Regions from separate parts of the Mesorhizobium sp. C268A genome, predicted to be linked through region 1. Evidence: riboswitches for the same ligand, from Rfam matches in the RefSeq annotation. Region 1 holds a riboswitch; each other region holds the start of a gene.
The links. A riboswitch is a leader RNA that binds a small molecule or an ion and turns the genes downstream of it on or off. The one in region 1 is predicted to bind cobalamin.

Region 1 (5,636 bases):
CCGCGATGTCGTGCATGACCAGATGCAGGTGGTTTCCCTCGCGATTGAGGCCGGCCGCGTCACCTCGGTGCCGGCAGCGAGCAGCGACAGCACGCGCACGGCGCCGCTTTTGGCCACCGTCTCCTCAAGCTTTGCCAGCGAACAGATATGGATCATGGCGCGATCTCCTTCGACCCATCGTCGCGCCGTGCGCCCCAGTCGGCAAGCGCCGATTCAAGCCGCTGCCATTCCTCCTGACTTCCAGGCAGCCCCGCGCGGAGCACCTGGGGACTCTCGGAAAAATGCCTGAGCAATATGCCGCGCTCACCGAGCGTCGAAAACAGCCCCGGTGCATCGGCAAGCCGGAGATAGCGAAACAGCGTCGTGCCGCCGGCGACAGCAACGCCAAAGCGCGAAAGCAGCGCATCGAGCCGCGCCGCATCCTGCGCCAACCGCCGCCGCATGTCGGCCTGCCAGCCGCTGTCGGCAAGCGCGCGGATGCCGTATTCGAGCGCTGGGCCGGCGACCGCCCAAGGGCCGAATTGCGATCCAAGCCTTTCGACCGTCGCTGCATCGGAAAGTGCGAAGCCGAGTCGCAGGCCGGCGAGACCGAAGAACTTGCCAAACGAGCGCAGCACGACGATGCCGCCCCGCCCAACATCGCCGGTCAGGCTTTCCGCGTGCGGGCCGACATCCATGAAGGCTTCGTCGACGACCAGCAGACCGCCTATGGCGCGCAATGTCTCGGCAAGCCGAAGCAGCCTTTCCCGCGACACGACTCGCCCGTCGGGATTGTTGGGATTGACGACGATGGCAATTTCGGCTCCGGCAAGCCCCTCGAAATCGTCGACCTCCGCCACCGCATGGCCGGCAATCGCGGCGGCCCTGGCATGCTCGGCATAGGTCGGCCCGAGCACCAGCGCCTTGCCGGGGCTCACCAGCGAGGCGACGCGCGGCAGCAGGATCTGCGTGCCCGGGGCGACCACCACATTCTCGGCCGAAGGCGCGCCATAGGCGCCGGCCGCGACCCTGGCCAGCTCACGCAGGCGCGCGGCCTCCGGCAATCGTGACAGGGCGGTGGCGGGCAGCTCGAAAAGCGGGTAGGAGTGCGGATTGATACCTGTCGAGAGATCGACGAAAGGTTGTGGCGCGTGAGGGAAGAGCGCCCTCGCCCGGCCAAGGGATCCACCGTGATCCACCACAGTAATCGCTCCATCAGAAAGCTTCATGTCGATCCTGATCGCTTTCCTGTCGCTGGCCATCGAACGCATCCTGGGTTACCCGGACTGGCTGTTCCGTACCGTTGGCCATCCCGTCACCTGGTTCGGCAGGCTGATAGCCTTTCTCGACCTCAGGCTCAACCGCGACACTGATTCCGACGCGCTGCGTCGCCGCCGCGGCGTGCAGGCGCTGCTGGTGATCGTGCTGGTGCCGGCGGCAATCGCCTTCATCGTGCAAATCCTGCTCTGGCAGCTCTTTCCTGCCGGCATGATCATCACGGCAATCCTGGCCTCGTCGCTGCTGTCGCAAAAGAGCCTTACCGAACATGTCGAGGCGGTGGCCGATTCGCTGGATACCGGCGGGCTGGCGCTCGGCCGCATTGCGGTTGCGCGCATCGTCGGCCGCGATCCAGAGAAGCTCGACCATGCCGGCGTCAGCCGCGCCGCCATCGAAAGCCTGGCCGAGAATTTCTCCGACGGCATCGTTGCGCCCGCCTTCTGGACAGGTGTCTGCGGTCTGGCCGGCGGCGTCGCCTACAAGGCCGCCAACACCGCCGATTCGATGATCGGCCACCGCACCCCGCACCACGAGGCCTTCGGCGGCGCGGCGGCACTCTTCGACGACTGGATCAACCTGCCGGCGTCCCGGCTGACCGCGTTGCTGATCGTTGCCGCCGCCTTTCTCGTTGACGGCGCCGATCCCCGCAACGCCTGGCAAGCAGTGCGGCGCGACGCCAAAAAGCACCGCTCACCCAATGCCGGTTGGCCGGAAGCAGCAATGGCCGGCGCACTCGGCCTGGCGCTCGCCGGCCCGCGCAGCTATGGCGGCGTTGTCGTCAACGATGCCTTCATGGGCGAAGGCGGCCGCCGCGAGGCGGAAAGTCTGGACATCAGGCGGGCGCTGAAACTTTATCAGGTCGCCGACTATCTGCTGATTGGGCTGTTCGGGTTGCTGTCGGCGGTGCTTATCGCGGTAACGTCCTGAGAGCTTACCGTCGCCCTTCCTTTACCCTCCCCCTTGTGGGGAGGGTCGGCGCGAAGCGCCGGGGCGGGGGACTGCGCCCTACGAGGACCCCCACCCCGCTCCGCTTCGCGGATCGACCCTCCCCACAAGGGGGAGGGTAAAAGGTGAGGATAGCCCCTCAGAACTCAATCCCCTGCTGTGCCTTCACGCCGGCCGAAAAATGATGCTTGGTCACGCCCATCTCCGTCACCAGATCCGCCGCCTCGACCAGCGCCGGCTTGGCGTTGCGGCCGGTGACGACGACATGCAGACCTTCGCGCCGCGCTTTCAGCGCCGCCACCACTCGGTCGAGATCGAGATAGTCGTAGCGTAGCGCGATGTTCAGTTCGTCCAGCACGACGAGGCTGATCGAGGGATCGGCGATCAGCTCCAGCGCCTTGGCCCAGGCGGCTTCGGCCGCCGCAATGTCGCGCTTCAGATCCTGCGTCTCCCAAGTGAAACCCTCGCCCATCGTGTGCCAGACGACGCGGCCGCCAAACGCCGCGAAGGCGTCCTTTTCGCCGGTGTGCCATTTGCCCTTGATGAACTGGACGACGCCGACGCGCTTGCCATAGCCGAGCATGCGCAGCGCCAGCCCGAAGGCGGCCGTGGTCTTGCCCTTGCCGGGTCCGGTGTTGACGATCAGCAGCCCCTTCTCGACCGTCTTTTCCGCGACCTCGGCGTCCTGCACCGCCTTGCGTTTGGCCATCTTGGCGCGGTGGCGTTCTTCGTCTTTTGCGTCGATATCGGTCATCATTTCACCTTGAGCGGCAGCCCCGCCACCATCAGTAGCACCGTATCGGCAACCGCCGCGACCTGCTGGTTGAGACGGCCGGCGGCATCACGAAACCGGCGTGCGAGCGCATTGTCGGGCACGATGCCTTGCCCGACTTCGTTCGAGACGACGAGCCAGGGCCCGCGCGGCCGCGACAGCATGTCGGCTAGCCGCCGGCATTCCGCCTCGAGATCATGGTCGGAAAGCATATGATTGGTCAGCCACAGCGTCAGGCAATCGACGAGCACCGGCTGGTTGTCGGGCAAGGCTTCGAGCGCTCCGACAAGATCGAGCGGCGCGTCGATGGTCGCCCAGCCTTCGCCGCGCCGCGAGCGATGCAGCGCGATGCGCTCGCGCATCTCATCGTCATAGGCTTCGGCGGTGGCGATATAGGCCCATGGCGGCGGCAACGCCGTCGCCAAAGTTTCGGCATGCGCGCTCTTGCCGGAGCGCGCACCGCCGATGATGAAGGTCAAACTGCGATCAGGCAAAGCTGTCGCGCAGGCTGGTCGCGGTGCCGGTGAAGCGCGTGCGCACTATGCCGACAACTGCGCCGAGCACCACCCAGAACACCAGATTGGTCAGCGTCACCGCCACCACGAACTGATGATGCAGGCTCTCCGGGATCGGCGTTACGAAACTGTCAGGCTGCGGCGCGCCGACAATATGCGGGGCGACGATCAGGACGACGGCGAGCACGGTCAGGGGCGCCGACGTGCGGAAGGTGATAAGGGCAAGACCGATCGCCGTTGTCATCACCGTTGCCCACCACCAGATCTGGCGCTGCATGAGATCGGCCGCCGGCATTGCCGGCAGTTCCGGCGGCAGGCCGAGTCCCGGCGCCAGCGTGAACACGGCAAAGCCGGCCAGACCCCAGAACACGCCCTGGCGCCAGCTGCCGATGCCGCCGGCGAACTCGGAAACCGCCACCAGGACCAGCGCGAAGCCGATGCCGGTGACAATGTTGGCGACGACACTGAAGGCGAAGCGCTCGAAGCCGTCGGCCGGCGCCCAGCCTTCGTCCTCCGCCGGCGCGGCTGCTCCAGCCGGGGCTGCGCTGCTCACGGCATTTTCCGCCGGCGCGGCGGTGCTCATGGCATTGGTGTCCGCAGCGTTGGCGGCGGGCGCCGCGGCATGCTCATGCTCATGGCCGCCACCAGCCTTTTCGTAGACCTCCGCCTTGAGGATCAGCGGCACGGTGGCGTAGGCCTGCATGCAGGCGAGAGCGACGCCGGCCACGAGCCCTGCGATCGCCGCGATGAACACGACGTTGCGAAACAGGTTCATGATGTCAGATCCTGGTCAGTGGCAGGGAAACGCCATCGAATGGCGATAGTCGTGCGCCGCATTGTGGACCGCATCGATGTGCGAGAAACCGACAACGCCGACGACGAAAATGCCCAGAAACGCGCTAAGCACGAGCTGCATGAAGCGCGACTGCGAGGAGACGGAAGCGCCGAGGGAGACGGAAGCGGTATTCATATCTTGTCCTTTCGCCCTCCACCCGAGGGCATCGAAGTCAGTTCCCTGTCGCCGGCAGGTCTCCTGGCTCGCGGATCAGCGCCCTTCCCCACCTTCCCGAAGAAAAAATCCCCAGTGGCTTGGAGAGGACTACCGCACACAGTTGCGGGGGCAGCCACGGCATTGGGCAACAAGTCAGCCCTCACCGCATTCCCTCTTGGTCCCTAACGGAACCGACGACATGCATGACTATAGGCTGAAACGGCCGCATCCGGCAAACCAAATTCCGCCGGCCAACAGCGCGAATGCGCCATGCGGCGTTACGGGTTCAACGCGGTGATCCGCTCGGCAACCAGCCGCTGCAGCCGCCACAGATGGCGATCGTGAATGCCGCGCTCTTCAAGGTTTTTCACCGTGTTGTAGAGATAGTCGGCGCCCGACCCCCAGTGCCCGCAGGACGTTGCCAGCCTTTCGACGACCTTGCCCTCGTCGAGCGGTCCTGAATAGGTCAGGCCGTTGCGGTTGATGACGAAGGCCAATGCCCTGAGCGGTCCGGCCTCGCTTGCAAGCTTGAGCATGCGCGGCCGGTAGCTTGTCGGCTTCAGCGTGACTTCGCGCCGGAAAAGCCGGCCCAACTGCTCGCGCCGGTTATTGTCGGTCAGCCGAAAGGCGACGCCCTTGCATTGTCCGCCACGGTCCAGCGCCATCATCAGGCCGGGGCTGTCCTTGGTGCCGCGCCAGCGCGTCATGTTCATGCAAAAGGACCGATGCCAGCCGCGCGCCAAGGCAACGCGGTCCTCGACATAATCTATTTCCGGTTTCCAGATCAGCGATCCATAGCCGAACAGCCATAGCGGTTCGCTATCCCGGAGTTCGACCTGCAATTCATCCAGCAGCGCGTCATAGTCGGCTTCATCGAGATGCATCGCGTCCGGATCCGGCCCGGGGTCCCTGATCTCGCGCCAGCAGCGCGCGACCAGCTCCGGCGTAAGCGACATCTGTCGTGCGGCCACTTTCCGAATCCCCCCAATTTCCGAATGTCCCGTGTCTACGACATGATTATGCGCCGCGCCTGCAACCGGCAATGCGGCACTCTGATTGACAAACGATTTGCCGGGGTGTCGGCTGACGCTTCATAGGAAGCCAGCCATGCATCCCAGCCCGAGCGAGCGCGACCCCTATAACGGCCTGAGCCGGG
Region 2 (5,636 bases), on a different contig from region 1:
CTCGAGCGCAGGGTCGGCCGCGAACAGGGGTAGGCCAGCCTTGAATCGTCCAGCCGGCGAGACGTCGTCCGAATCCAGGAACGACACCAGTTCGGTTTGCGGCAGCAACTGCCTCAGCCCTGTGTTGCGCGCGTTGGCCACGCCCTGGTTTGCCTGCTGGAACAGGCGGATGCACGACGCTTCCCGCATGATGGCGCGGACTGCTTCAACGGAGCTGTCCGTCGAGCCGTCGTCGACAACGATGATATCGAGATCGGCATCGTCGCGTTGCCTGAGCAGGGACCGCAACGTCGAAACGACATAGATCTCCCGATTGTACACCGGCACAATGATGCTCAACTTCATGCAGCGCCCCGAAGGACGAAATCCGCAATCGTGCCGGCGATCTCGCGCGGCTCGGTCCCCAGCGACAGCCGGTAGCATGGCAGATCGCGGGTAAGCTCGCTGAAAAAGCGAAAGCCCGCTTCCCGCTCGCCCGGCATCTGCACGATTCCTGACGGGGCCAAGGCGATCATGGCATCCTTGCGCGATATGGGCATGACCGAGCTTCTCGCACCTCCCCTGATATGGGGCACTATCAAAGCAATAATGTCCAGACTTGCAGGAGGTGGTCGAGGCGCGATCTCGTCGATGCGAAAGGCATGCTTGCCTTGCCAGTTCAGCGGTTGGTACGACTTTAGCCGACCCTCCAGCTTCAGCCGCTTGAAGCCCTCCGGATCCTGCTTGAGCGTGGCAAACAGCGGATAGGCCGTCACGCCCTCGGTCCGGTCGATCAGCACATAGTCGTCGCCGACGCTATCGAGCCCATTGAGCAGGCCGGCGACGACTGTTCCCGATTTTCCGGCTCCCCCGGAGCCCGCCAGCAACACGCCCTTGCCATCGATGCCCAGCGTGCCGGCATGGGTAAGCCGCATGCCGCGCGCCGCATATTCCCAATGCAGGAAGGCGCGCAGCGGCGCCGCCTGTTCCCATGGCGGAAAGGCGTCGGCCGACATCATCAGCTGCGCCCCGACATGGCGTTGCGGATCATGGAACTGCCAGAAATCGAGGTCATGATAGTAGCTGCCGCGCAATCCGGCCTCTTCCAGCCGGTTGGCAAAGGCATGATGGTTGTAATCGCCTCGGCCCCAGGTGGCCGGGGCGAGGACGCCATCGATGCCCGGGTGGGCGACGAAAATGCGGCAGCCGTCAGATGCAGACGGATTTTCCGGGGCCGGTATGAAGGCATGGCTCATGGCTTCCGCCAGCGTGCCATGGTCGAGGTGGACACTCAGCTCCAGTCCCGGCAACCGCACGCTGGCGGTAACGGGATAGAATGCGGCGGCGCTTTCCGCGGCCGCCAGCACATGGCGGGCATAATCCGGCAGGGTTTGCAGCGTGATCAAAGGCATGTGTTGGTTGTTCAGCGTCCAGAATTGCGCCGGGTCGCCTGATGCATGTCGCTCGGGGTGGCCCCGGTTTTGAGACGACGACATGCATAAAATAAAAGATCTAAACCGCGTCGCCTGAGTCCGTTCAAACGCGACGCGCTTTAGGGAAACGATTATGCCTGTTTCACCGCCGGCCAGCCGAGAGGTTCCTCGACCTCATGGATCGGGTCGACAATGATGAGATCGGCAAGGTCGTCATGGACATCGACCTTGAGCGGCTCATTGCTGGCAGCAAGCGCAGCCGACAGCTCGCCCGAAAGCGGTTGTGCCGGTGTTTCGGCTGGCGCAAGCAACCCGAAATCGAGCAGTCGGGCAACGAAGCTTTCGAGGTCGGCCAGGCTTGTTTTTGCGGCGCCCGCGGCAGCTCCGACCAGCGCTTCAGTGGCGACGCCGGACGACAAAGCCTGCCAGACCCGGCTGCCGGAATCGGAAAAGCCGAAATACTTGCCGTTCGAAAGATCGAGAACGACGGCTTCGCCATCGAATGATTCGAAAACGATGTCCTTGCTTGCGACCGCGTAGACCCGCTGTTGCATCGCTGTGTCCCCCGTCCCATGCGCCCTGAAGGGATGCGCCGGCTTCACGGTCTGCCAAGCCCTTCCTAAGTGCGTCTAAATCACTTGGCCGTTGGTTGGCAAGACAAAGACCCGCGAATACAACGCCTGCGTCGGCGACCGTTGCGGCGAAGTCGACCGGCTCAAGCCTCGATTTCGAGCGCCGACAATGGTTTCGAGCAGCAGGCAAGGATGAAACCGTCATCGATCTCGTGGTCGAGGATGCCGCCATTGTGGCTCATCTCGACTTCGCCGGAGACCTTCTTCACCTTGCAGGTGCCGCACAGGCCGAACTCGCAGGCGGCGGGAATCCGCACGCCCGAGCTGCGCGCGGTCTGCAGCACGGTCTGGCCGGCGACGCAGCCGGCGTCGACCTCCGAAAGCGAGAAGCGGATCGGCGTCACGGCTTCGACAGGTGCAGCGATGCCGTCCTCGACCGGGGAGGCAAACGGCGCCGGAATTTCCTCCACCACAGGCGCGGCAAAGCTCTCCTGATGGTATTTCGTCATGTCGAAGCCGGCGGCATCCAGCATGCCGCGCACGGCGCGCATGAACGGATCGGGGCCGCAGCAGAAGATTTCGCGCTCGCGGAAGTCCGGAGCCAGCAAGGGCAGCCGGATCGCGTCGATGCGGCCCATATGGCCGTACCAGCCTTCGCGGCTGGAACGTTCCTCGATCATGAAGCCGAGCGACAGGCCGGGCATATGGCCGCCGAGCAGTTCGAGTTCCTTGCGGAAGATGATCTCTTCGGCACGCCGCGCGCAGTTGACGAAACCGACATCGGTCCATGGCGCGCAGTCGTTCAGCCAGCGCAGCATCGACATCATCGGCGTCACGCCGGAGCCGGCGGAAATGAACAGGTATTTGGCCGCCGGGTGGCTGTGCAACGAGAAGTCGCCGGCCGGTCCGTAGGCCTTGACATGCGAACCGGGCACCAGATGGTCGAACATCCAGCGCGTGCCGATGCTGCCGGCCTGCGCCTTGATCGTCACCGCGATCGAAAACGGCCGCGATGGCGACGACGACAGCGTGTAGGTGCGCATCAGCGGCCCGTCCGGTGTCGGCAGTTCCAGCGTCAGGAACTGGCCCGGCTTGTAGCGGAACCAGGTCTGGTTGTCGGAGCGGAAGGTGAAGGTCTTGACGTCGGGCGCCTCGTCGCTGACGCCGATCACTTCCAGCACCTGCAGCCTATCGTTCCACGGCGCCATCTGGTCGAGATGGCGATAGAGCCCAAGATCCGTCATCGCATTCATCCTCTGGTCCCTCTTCGCCTGCTCCAGCTCACGCGACGCTGCGTAGCGCCGGCCGGCCGCCTTCGGCAAGGCGCGGGCCGATGAAGGCCGCGTACCATTCGACGAACTGGATCACGCCGCCCTCGTGCAGCTCCGAATAGGGGCCGGGCTCATAGGCCGGAGACAGGATGCCGAAGGCGTTTTCCTCGACGATGCGGCGGTCCTGGTCGTTGGTCTCGGTCCAGACATGGGTGAGCTCCTCAAGGTTGTAGTCGACCCCCTCGACCGCATCCTTGTGCACCAGCCACTTGGTCGTCACCGCGGTTTCGGTGGCGCTGATCGGCAGCACCCGGAAGGTGACCGCATGGTCGATCAGTATGTGGTTCCAGGTCGTCGGATAGTGGTAGTGCATCAAGGTGCCGATGCGGTCGGCGGCAACAGTGTCGGACAGGTTCTTCGTCACCGCGCGCTTTCCCGACATCGTGTAGCTGACGGCATCGCGCAGCAGCGGCGCGCGGGTGGCGCGGTATTGCCCGGCCGGATCGATGCGGAACTTGCTCGGCAGGCCCGCCGCCTCGCATTTCGCCCAGTGCGCCAGCATCTCCGGATCGCTGTCGGCGCCCTGCACGCCGGTCACCGTCGGCGCTTCGGGGAATGTCTTGCACAGCTCTGGATGATTGCCGGCGCAGTGATAGCATTCGCGGTTGTTTTCCCAGACCAGCTTCCAGTTGCCCTTCTCGATGATGGTGCTCTCGAAGGCGACCTTGGCTTCATTCAGCCGGTGCGGCTTGAGGTAGGGCTCTATCATGGCGCGCATCGGCGCAAAGTCGGCAGGTTCTTTCGCCAGGCAGATGAAGATGTAGCCGCCGACGCTCTCGCAGGCGACGGGCTTCAGGCCGAACTGGCTCTTGTCGAAACCGTCGGCCATCTGGCGGGCAAACAGCAGCCGGCCGTCAAGCTCGTAGGTCCACTGGTGATAGGGGCAGACAAGCTTTGCCGCCATGCCCTTCTCAGTGTTGCAGACACGGCTGCCGCGATGGCGGCAGGAATTGTGAAAGGCGTTGATGTTGCCCTTCTGGTCGCGGACCAGCACCACCGGATAATCGCCGATCTGCACGGTGATATAGCTGCCGGGCTTCGGCAGTTCGCAATCATGGCCGATGAACAGCCAGTCGCGATACCAGATAAGCTCCATGTCGAGCTTGAAATAGTCCGGGTCGGTGTAGAAGGGCTGTTCCAGCGAAAAGCCTTGCTTGCGGCCGTTCAGGAGCCTCAGCATGTCGTTGCGCGTATCCATAGTTCTGTCCTCGTGGTTTAAGGACTGAACTTGGTGGTGATGGAGGAAGGATCGGACGCAGGCCGGCGCGGCGCCGGACATGCACTATCCACCTCTTGACCGCCCACCGCGATCAGTCGAGTCTATGCATCTCGGGCTGGTTTCCGGGCTCTGGAGTTGTCCTTGCGGACCATCGCGACACCTTCCCAGGCTCTTGCCCAGTGGTCTCCCGTTGCGACTTCAACTCCACCACCGTTGCGGGGGCAGCGCCGGATTCTGACCGGCTTCCCAATTCTCCGCTGCGTCGTCACGAAGCGGCACCTGAGATGCGATCATCTAATCACGGCAGCGATCGCGACGTCGGCATGAAAGCGACATCGTATCCATGCGGCGCGACACGCGCGGCATACGCCCCGCCGACCACCGAAGGGCTGAGATCCTGTCTTGCGGCGCTATCATCGCCGTTTCGAATCGCTGCGGATCCAGTTCCGATCGGGGGCAAAAAGGGCTCAACGGTATCGAAAAGTTACTATTAGCAATCTCTAATCGAACCGAACGGTTCGTTTCTGTTGACAATGCGTGCAGGACGGTGTGAACGACGGCCCGGAAACCGACACCGGAGCGAACCACTCGGTTCGACATAAGCAACTGAAAACAATGCGATAAATGACCATAGAGGAACTTCCTGGCACAATTTCAAGGTGCAGGACCGTGGTCCACACGGAACAACTTCGTGATTGGAAACCAGCCTATGGCTTTCCCACATCGGGGCTGTCCGAACGACGCGAATTCCTCCCAAGACACGCCGCTAGACGGACAGACAAACTGGAGTCCTAAAAATGAAAAAGATCATCCTCACTGCCGCAGCCGTTTTGGCGATCACCGGCAGCGCCTTCGCCGGTAGCGACAATTACGGTTCCAATGGTGCGAACCAGCCAGCCGTCTCGGTCGACAGCTCGTATACGGCTTCCATTCAGAAGCCGGCGCACGCTGACAAGCAGCCTGTCGTTCAGGGCGCCGACCGCGACCTCTACGGCAATCGCTGATCCCGACCAAAGAAGGGCGGCTAACCCGTCGCTCTCGGGATCCCAAAAAATTCAGGAGTATTTGAAATGAAAAAGATCATCCTTGCTGCCGCCGCCGT
Region 3 (5,636 bases), on a different contig from region 1:
TCGGGCAAGGTTTGGGATCTGAAACAGGCCGTCGCCATTATGGGGACCACCCAGCTCGGCGTAGTACTGGCGGACGAAGAAGTTGACCTGCTTGTTGCCTTCCTCAACTCGCTGACCGGAGAGGCACCTGACGTCGCCTATCCCATCTTACCCTCAGAAACGGCGACAACGCCCCGGCCTGTAACGCAGATCTCAGGAAAATAAGGGCCAATCGGCTGCGGACTCGCAATCGAAAATGATTGGCGATTTTTACTTGGCGACACGAATTGCGACGTCCATCTTGTCGCTGCCTGAGCGAACGCGCCAAGCAGTCTACTTTGAGAAACGACGCGTGTCCGATTTGTTCGAGGCGCGGGGCCTGTATGTCCCCAAGGAACCAATATTATAGCGTAGTGCCACATTTATATTTCTGCGGGATTAAGACACGTGCCGTAGGGAAATTGCACATTTGCGCCGAGTGGCTCATTTCCAAGAGTGTGCCGGTTTGGCATGTTCACGGCCGACAGGAGCCAGCCGGTAGCTCACCACACGGTGAGGAAGGAGAAGCCTCAGGCCACTTTCTCCCGGAGCGCGCGCGCTGCAGCGACCATGTTCATGAGGGCAGGGCGGACCTCCTCCCATTTGCGTGTTTTGAGGCCACAGTCCGGGTTTACCCACAGTTGGCCGTCGGACAGTCGCTCGCGGGCAAGCATGATTAGGTCCGAAATCTCGCCGACTTCCGGGACGCGTGGTGAGTGAATATCATAGACGCCAGGACCGATTTCGTTCGGATATTTGGAGCTCGTGAAGGCGTCCAACAGTTCCATCTTCGAGCGCGACGTCTCAATCGAAATGACATCCGCATCCATTCCAGCGATCGCGTGAATGATCTCGTTGAACTCCGAATAGCACATGTGGGTATGAATTTGAGTCGCGTCCTTTACACCCGTTGAAGCGATCCGGAAACATTCGACAGCCCAGTCGAGATAGACTTTCCAGTCAGATTGGCGCAGTGGCAATCCTTCGCGAAACGCGGCCTCATCGATCTGGACCATCCTTGCGCCGGATCTTTCGAGATCCGTCACTTCGTCGCGGATGGCGAGCGCGATCTGGCGGCAGGCTTCGGAGCGGGGTACGTCGTCGCGAACAAAAGACCAGTTGAGAATGGTGACTGGGCCTGTGAGCATTCCCTTCACGGGCTTTTCCGTAAGCGACTGGGCGAATTGCCACCAGCGCACTGTCATCGGATTGCGCCTCGATACGTCGCCGAAAATGATGGGGGGACGCACGTAGCGCGACCCATAGCTTTGTACCCAGGCATGCTGGGTGAGCGCGAAGCCGGACAACTGCTCGCCGAAATGCTGTACCATGTCGTTTCGCTCGAACTCACCATGCACCAGCACGTCCAGCCCGATCTCTTCCTGCCAGCGAATTGCAGCCTCGATCTCCTTCTTCAGGAACGTCTCATAGTCGACATAGCTCAGCTGGCCCTTCGCATGAGCGGCCCGCGCCTTGCGTACCTGCGGCGTCTGCGGGAAGGACCCGATGGTCGTCGTCGGGAACGGCGGCAGCCCGAGTGAGCCGGCCTGGACTCTGGAGCGCTCGCCAAAAGCGCTCTCTCGTCGCTTCGCGCTGTCCTCAATGCTAGCGATCCGCCCCTGAACAAGCGGGTCATGGATCCTCGTGGATGTCACGCGCGTGGCGGCAGCCTCGGCAGACGCTTTCAACGCGCCTGCCACCGCATCCCTGCCTTGGGACAGGGCCCCGGCTAGCAAGACCAGCTCGTCGGTCTTCTGGGCCGCGAAGGCGAGCCACGACCTGATGTCCGCGTCGAGTTCCGTCTCCATGCGCAGATCAATCGGCACATGCAGCATCGAGCAAGAAGGCGCGATCTCGACGCGGTCCAAGGGCCAGCCGGCGACGATCGGTTTGATGCGGTCGAGAATGGCGGGCAGGTTCGCACGCCAGACGTTGCGGCCATCGATCAAGCCAAGCGAGAGCACCAGATCCTTCGGAGCGAGCCGAGCCACCGTTTCCAGCTGCTCGGGAGCGCGCACGAGATCAATATGCAGGCCGGCCAGGGGCAGAGAAATCGCGGTTTCGAGATTGTCTCCCAGCGACCCGAAATACGTAGCCAGCATGATCTTCAGCTCGGGCGCGGCTTTCGACAGCTGGCCATAGGCGAATTCGAACGCAGCTCGTTCGTTCGGGTTCAGATCGAGGACAAGCGCTGGCTCATCGATCTGCACCCAGTCGGCTCCCGACAGCTTCAGCCTCTCCAGAAGCTGCTCGTAAACCGGCAGCAGCCGCGGTAGGAGCGCGATGGGACCGAACCCCTCGGCAGGCGATTTCGCCAGCTTGAGGAAGGTGATGGGTCCAAGGATGACTGGGCGTGTGTGAATGCCGAGAGCTTTAGCCTCGAGGAAGTAATCGACCGGCTTCGATGACGAGAGGGCGAACGTCTGATCATCATCGAGTTCCGGCACAATGTAGTGGTAGTTGGTGTCAAACCACTTGGTCATTTCCATCGCGGTTACACCAGGTCCATGAGCCTCCTCCTGGTAACCAGCGTGTCCACAATCCTCCGTCTGACCCTGGTTGCCGCGCGCCATTGCGAAGTAGATGTCAAGTGGGACCTCGCCGCTATTCCAGCCGTAACGGGATGGAACGGCCCCGACCATGGCTGCGGTGTCGAGCACATGGTCGTAAAGCGAGAAGTCGTTCGACGGGATTTTCGACACGCCGCGATCGCGCTGCTCTTCCCAGCTAGCGGCACGGAGCGCCTTCGACGTCGTGAGAAGGTCGCCAGCGGACGATGTTCCGGACCAGTAGCTTTCAAGCGCGAATTTCAGTTCTCGCCGACGACCGAAGCGCGGCACGCCGAGCGTTGCTACAGGAATTTGCTGAGAGACAGTCATGTCATACCCCGATGATTGGGGCGTCGGTGACAAGGAAGGCGCTAGCAGGCCGGCATCAACGCCGGGTTGCAGCGGCCACCGAGACACCCCGCCCGTGGACGTAATTCGCGTGGCAGGTCTCCTGGCTCGCGGGGTCATAGCCTCTACCCGTCTTCCTGAGGGTATTCGCCTCAGTGACGTGATTGGGGTTGGCTCGCCGCTAACAGTTGCGGGGGCAGCGCCGGCATCGCACCGGCTTCCCTCTTAGCTCCGCTGCGGCAGCGCCGCACGCGAGAACCACGACACGCAGACAATCACAGCAGTTCGCTCTTTTGTCAATGACGCATAACGAAATGTTTATGTCGTTATGTGATCGCACTTTTACGCCTTTGTCTAGCATTGTGAAATATTCCGTCCGCCGATTGGCGGCGCTGCACGGCGCTACTTAGTCCCGATAAGCCGTTTTAGACCTCATTCAGGCAGCAAACTAAGTATCTCGTCGCCAGGTGCTCCGCATTGAGGAACGCGGAATTGCAGGCAAAGCTCGCGTGCTTCATATTCGCATCATACGGTCGGCAGAACCCCGGTTTTATCCAGTGCACGCTCCAGTGCGGTGTGCAATTCTACACAGTCCGATACGAAGGCATTCTGGCCTCGCTGATCCATCCCAAGCCGAGATAGTGGAAGTCATCCGCAGGCACCATAACCCGGCTGTTGTCTAAACGAAGTCCGCTGAGTCGATGCCCTTGGTGTAGCCGGCCGATCGACGCTGATAACTAGCTTTGCTGCACCAAGTTTCAGCTGGGAAACGTAGGCTTTCTGCGCCGCAAGCGAATCCGCAGCACACTGTGCGAATTGCTTCGGATCGATACCTATAGGAAATTTTTTTGGCATTGCGTCTGGCCGTGGCCTTGCACCTCTCGAGCGAGCTACGCAGCAGCACTCGGTCAGATCTTGGAAGCGAATGGCTGTCGATATAAGCGAGGTTTGACACAGTTTCGGCCACCGCGATGATCGCTCAGTAGGGCAGCTGTTAGTTGCTCGCCCACCTAAAGCAACCCAGCCTGTTCAGCCGCGCTGCGCAGGTTCTGCCGCGGCCGCGGCCCGAGCTGCTGGATCACCAGCCCGGCGGCCAGCGAGCCCAGATCGCCGCAATCCTTCAGGCTGCGCCCCGTGGTGTAGCCGTAGAGGAAACCGGCGGCATAGAAGTCGCCGGCGCCAGTGGTGTCGACCAGTTCGCGGATCGTCGTCGCCTGGATGGTGACGGTCTCGTCGCCGCGCACGATCACCGAACCTTTTTCGGAGCGGGTGACGGCGGCGATCTTGCAGTCCTTGCGGATAGCCGCCAGCGCCTCGTCGAAGGATTTTGTCTGGTAGAGCGACTTGATCTCGTGGCTGTTGGCAAAGACGATGTCGACCGTGCCCGAACGCATCAGGTCGAGGAACTCGTCGCGGTAACGGTCGACGCAGAACGAATCCGACAAGGTCATCGATACTTCGCGACCGGCCGCGTGCGCCAGTTTCGCCGTCTGCCGGATGGCTTCCTTGGCGCGGGGCGGGTCCCACAGATAACCCTCGAAATAGGTCACCTTGGCGCCGGACGCCTTGTCGGCTTCGACATCTTCCGGCCCGAGTTCGACGCAGGCGCCGAGATAGGTGTTCATCGAGCGCTCGCCATCGGGGGTGACGAAGATCATCGAGCGCGCCGTCGGTGGCTCGCCCTGGAGCGGCCTGGTGTCGAAGGCGACACCCTGCGCGTGGATGTCGTGCGCGTAGATTTCGCCCAGCGCATCGTTGGAGACCTTGCCGAAGAAGGCGGCGCGTCCGCCGAAGGAGGCAACACCTGCCGCCGTGTTGCCGGCGCTGCCGCCGGAGGCCTCGATCGCCGGGCCCATGCGGCTGTAGAGCAATTCGGCGCGCTGCGTGTCGATGAGATTCATCGCACCCTTGATGATGCCGTTGGTCTCGAGGAATTCCTCCTCGCACTGGGCGATGATGTCGACAATGGCATTGCCGATGCAAAGCACGTCATAATCCGGCATCAATGTCTCCGCCAAAAACCCGGGCCGGCTTCTCGCCACGCCGGCCGGGCCGGGTCTGCCCGGTGGGAATGGGCTTTCCGCTTGCCAATCCGTTCGCCGGCGGCTCTCACGGGGCGGCGAGTCCTGCCTCGCGACGCAATTCGTCGGCCCTGTCTGTCTTCTCCCAGGTGAAATCAGGCTCTTCACGGCCGAAATGGCCATAGGTCGCTGTATTGCGGTATATAGGGCGTAAGAGATCAAGCATCTTGATAATGCCTTTCGGTCTGAGATCGAACAACTCAAGAATGAGGCGCTCGATCCTGCTTTCCTCAACCCTGGCTGTCCCGAACGTGTTGACCATGACGGAAACCGGACTGGCCACGCCGATTGCGTAAGCAAGCTGCACCTCGCACACGTCCGCAAGTCCGCTGGCGACGATGTTCTTTGCGACATAGCGGGCTGCATAGGCAGCTGAGCGGTCAACCTTGGACGGGTCCTTGCCCGAAAAGGCGCCGCCGCCATGACGACCCATCCCGCCATAGGAATCGACGATGATCTTGCGTCCAGTGAGACCGCAGTCGCCGCGCGGCCCGCCGACTACGAACCGCCCCGTCGGGTTGACCAGAATTCTGATGCCTTCCGTCTCCAGGTGGGTCGGCAGGACAGGCTTTATGATTTCCTCAATGACGCCCTCGCGGACAGTCTCTTGCGAGACCTGCTCGTCATGTTGCGTCGACAC

Region 2: it holds a riboswitch for cobalamin, as region 1 does, so the genes downstream of both, NKL06_RS14360 (aromatic ring-hydroxylating oxygenase subunit alpha) here and NKL06_RS29680 (CbtB domain-containing protein) in region 1, are expected to answer to the same signal.
Region 3: it holds a riboswitch for cobalamin, as region 1 does, so the genes downstream of both, metE (5-methyltetrahydropteroyltriglutamate--homocysteine S-methyltransferase) here and NKL06_RS29680 (CbtB domain-containing protein) in region 1, are expected to answer to the same signal.

The regions. Positions count from the first base shown of each region.
Region 1 covers NZ_JAMYVX010000003.1:578,196-583,831, forward strand. Annotated here, with positions in the region: partial or broken gene NKL06_RS29650 (tyrosine phosphatase family protein) at 1-156, opposite strand, end outside; gene cobD (threonine-phosphate decarboxylase CobD) at 153-1,208, opposite strand; gene cbiB (adenosylcobinamide-phosphate synthase CbiB) at 1,207-2,184, shown strand; gene cobO (cob(I)yrinic acid a,c-diamide adenosyltransferase) at 2,342-2,956, opposite strand; gene cobU (bifunctional adenosylcobinamide kinase/adenosylcobinamide-phosphate guanylyltransferase) at 2,956-3,468, opposite strand; gene NKL06_RS29675 (CbtA family protein) at 3,461-4,264, opposite strand; gene NKL06_RS29680 (CbtB domain-containing protein) at 4,280-4,459, opposite strand; cobalamin riboswitch at 4,496-4,691, opposite strand; gene NKL06_RS29685 (gamma-glutamylcyclotransferase) at 4,759-5,451, opposite strand; gene NKL06_RS29690 (aromatic ring-hydroxylating oxygenase subunit alpha) at 5,588-5,636, shown strand, end outside.
Region 2 covers NZ_JAMYVX010000001.1:2,982,430-2,988,065, forward strand. Annotated here, with positions in the region: gene NKL06_RS14340 (glycosyltransferase family 2 protein) at 1-345, opposite strand, end outside; gene NKL06_RS14345 (hypothetical protein) at 342-1,391, opposite strand; gene NKL06_RS14350 (PqqD family protein) at 1,544-1,966, opposite strand; gene NKL06_RS14355 (FAD-binding oxidoreductase) at 2,128-3,228, opposite strand; gene NKL06_RS14360 (aromatic ring-hydroxylating oxygenase subunit alpha) at 3,266-4,513, opposite strand; cobalamin riboswitch at 4,631-4,832, opposite strand; gene NKL06_RS14365 (DUF680 domain-containing protein) at 5,332-5,538, shown strand; gene NKL06_RS14370 (DUF680 domain-containing protein) at 5,605-5,636, shown strand, end outside.
Region 3 covers NZ_JAMYVX010000001.1:2,258,098-2,263,733, reverse strand. Annotated here, with positions in the region: gene NKL06_RS10910 (cytochrome-c peroxidase) at 1-204, shown strand, start outside; gene metE (5-methyltetrahydropteroyltriglutamate--homocysteine S-methyltransferase) at 549-2,897, opposite strand; cobalamin riboswitch at 2,992-3,193, opposite strand; gene NKL06_RS10900 (adenosine kinase) at 3,926-4,918, opposite strand; gene metK (methionine adenosyltransferase) at 5,025-5,636, opposite strand, start outside.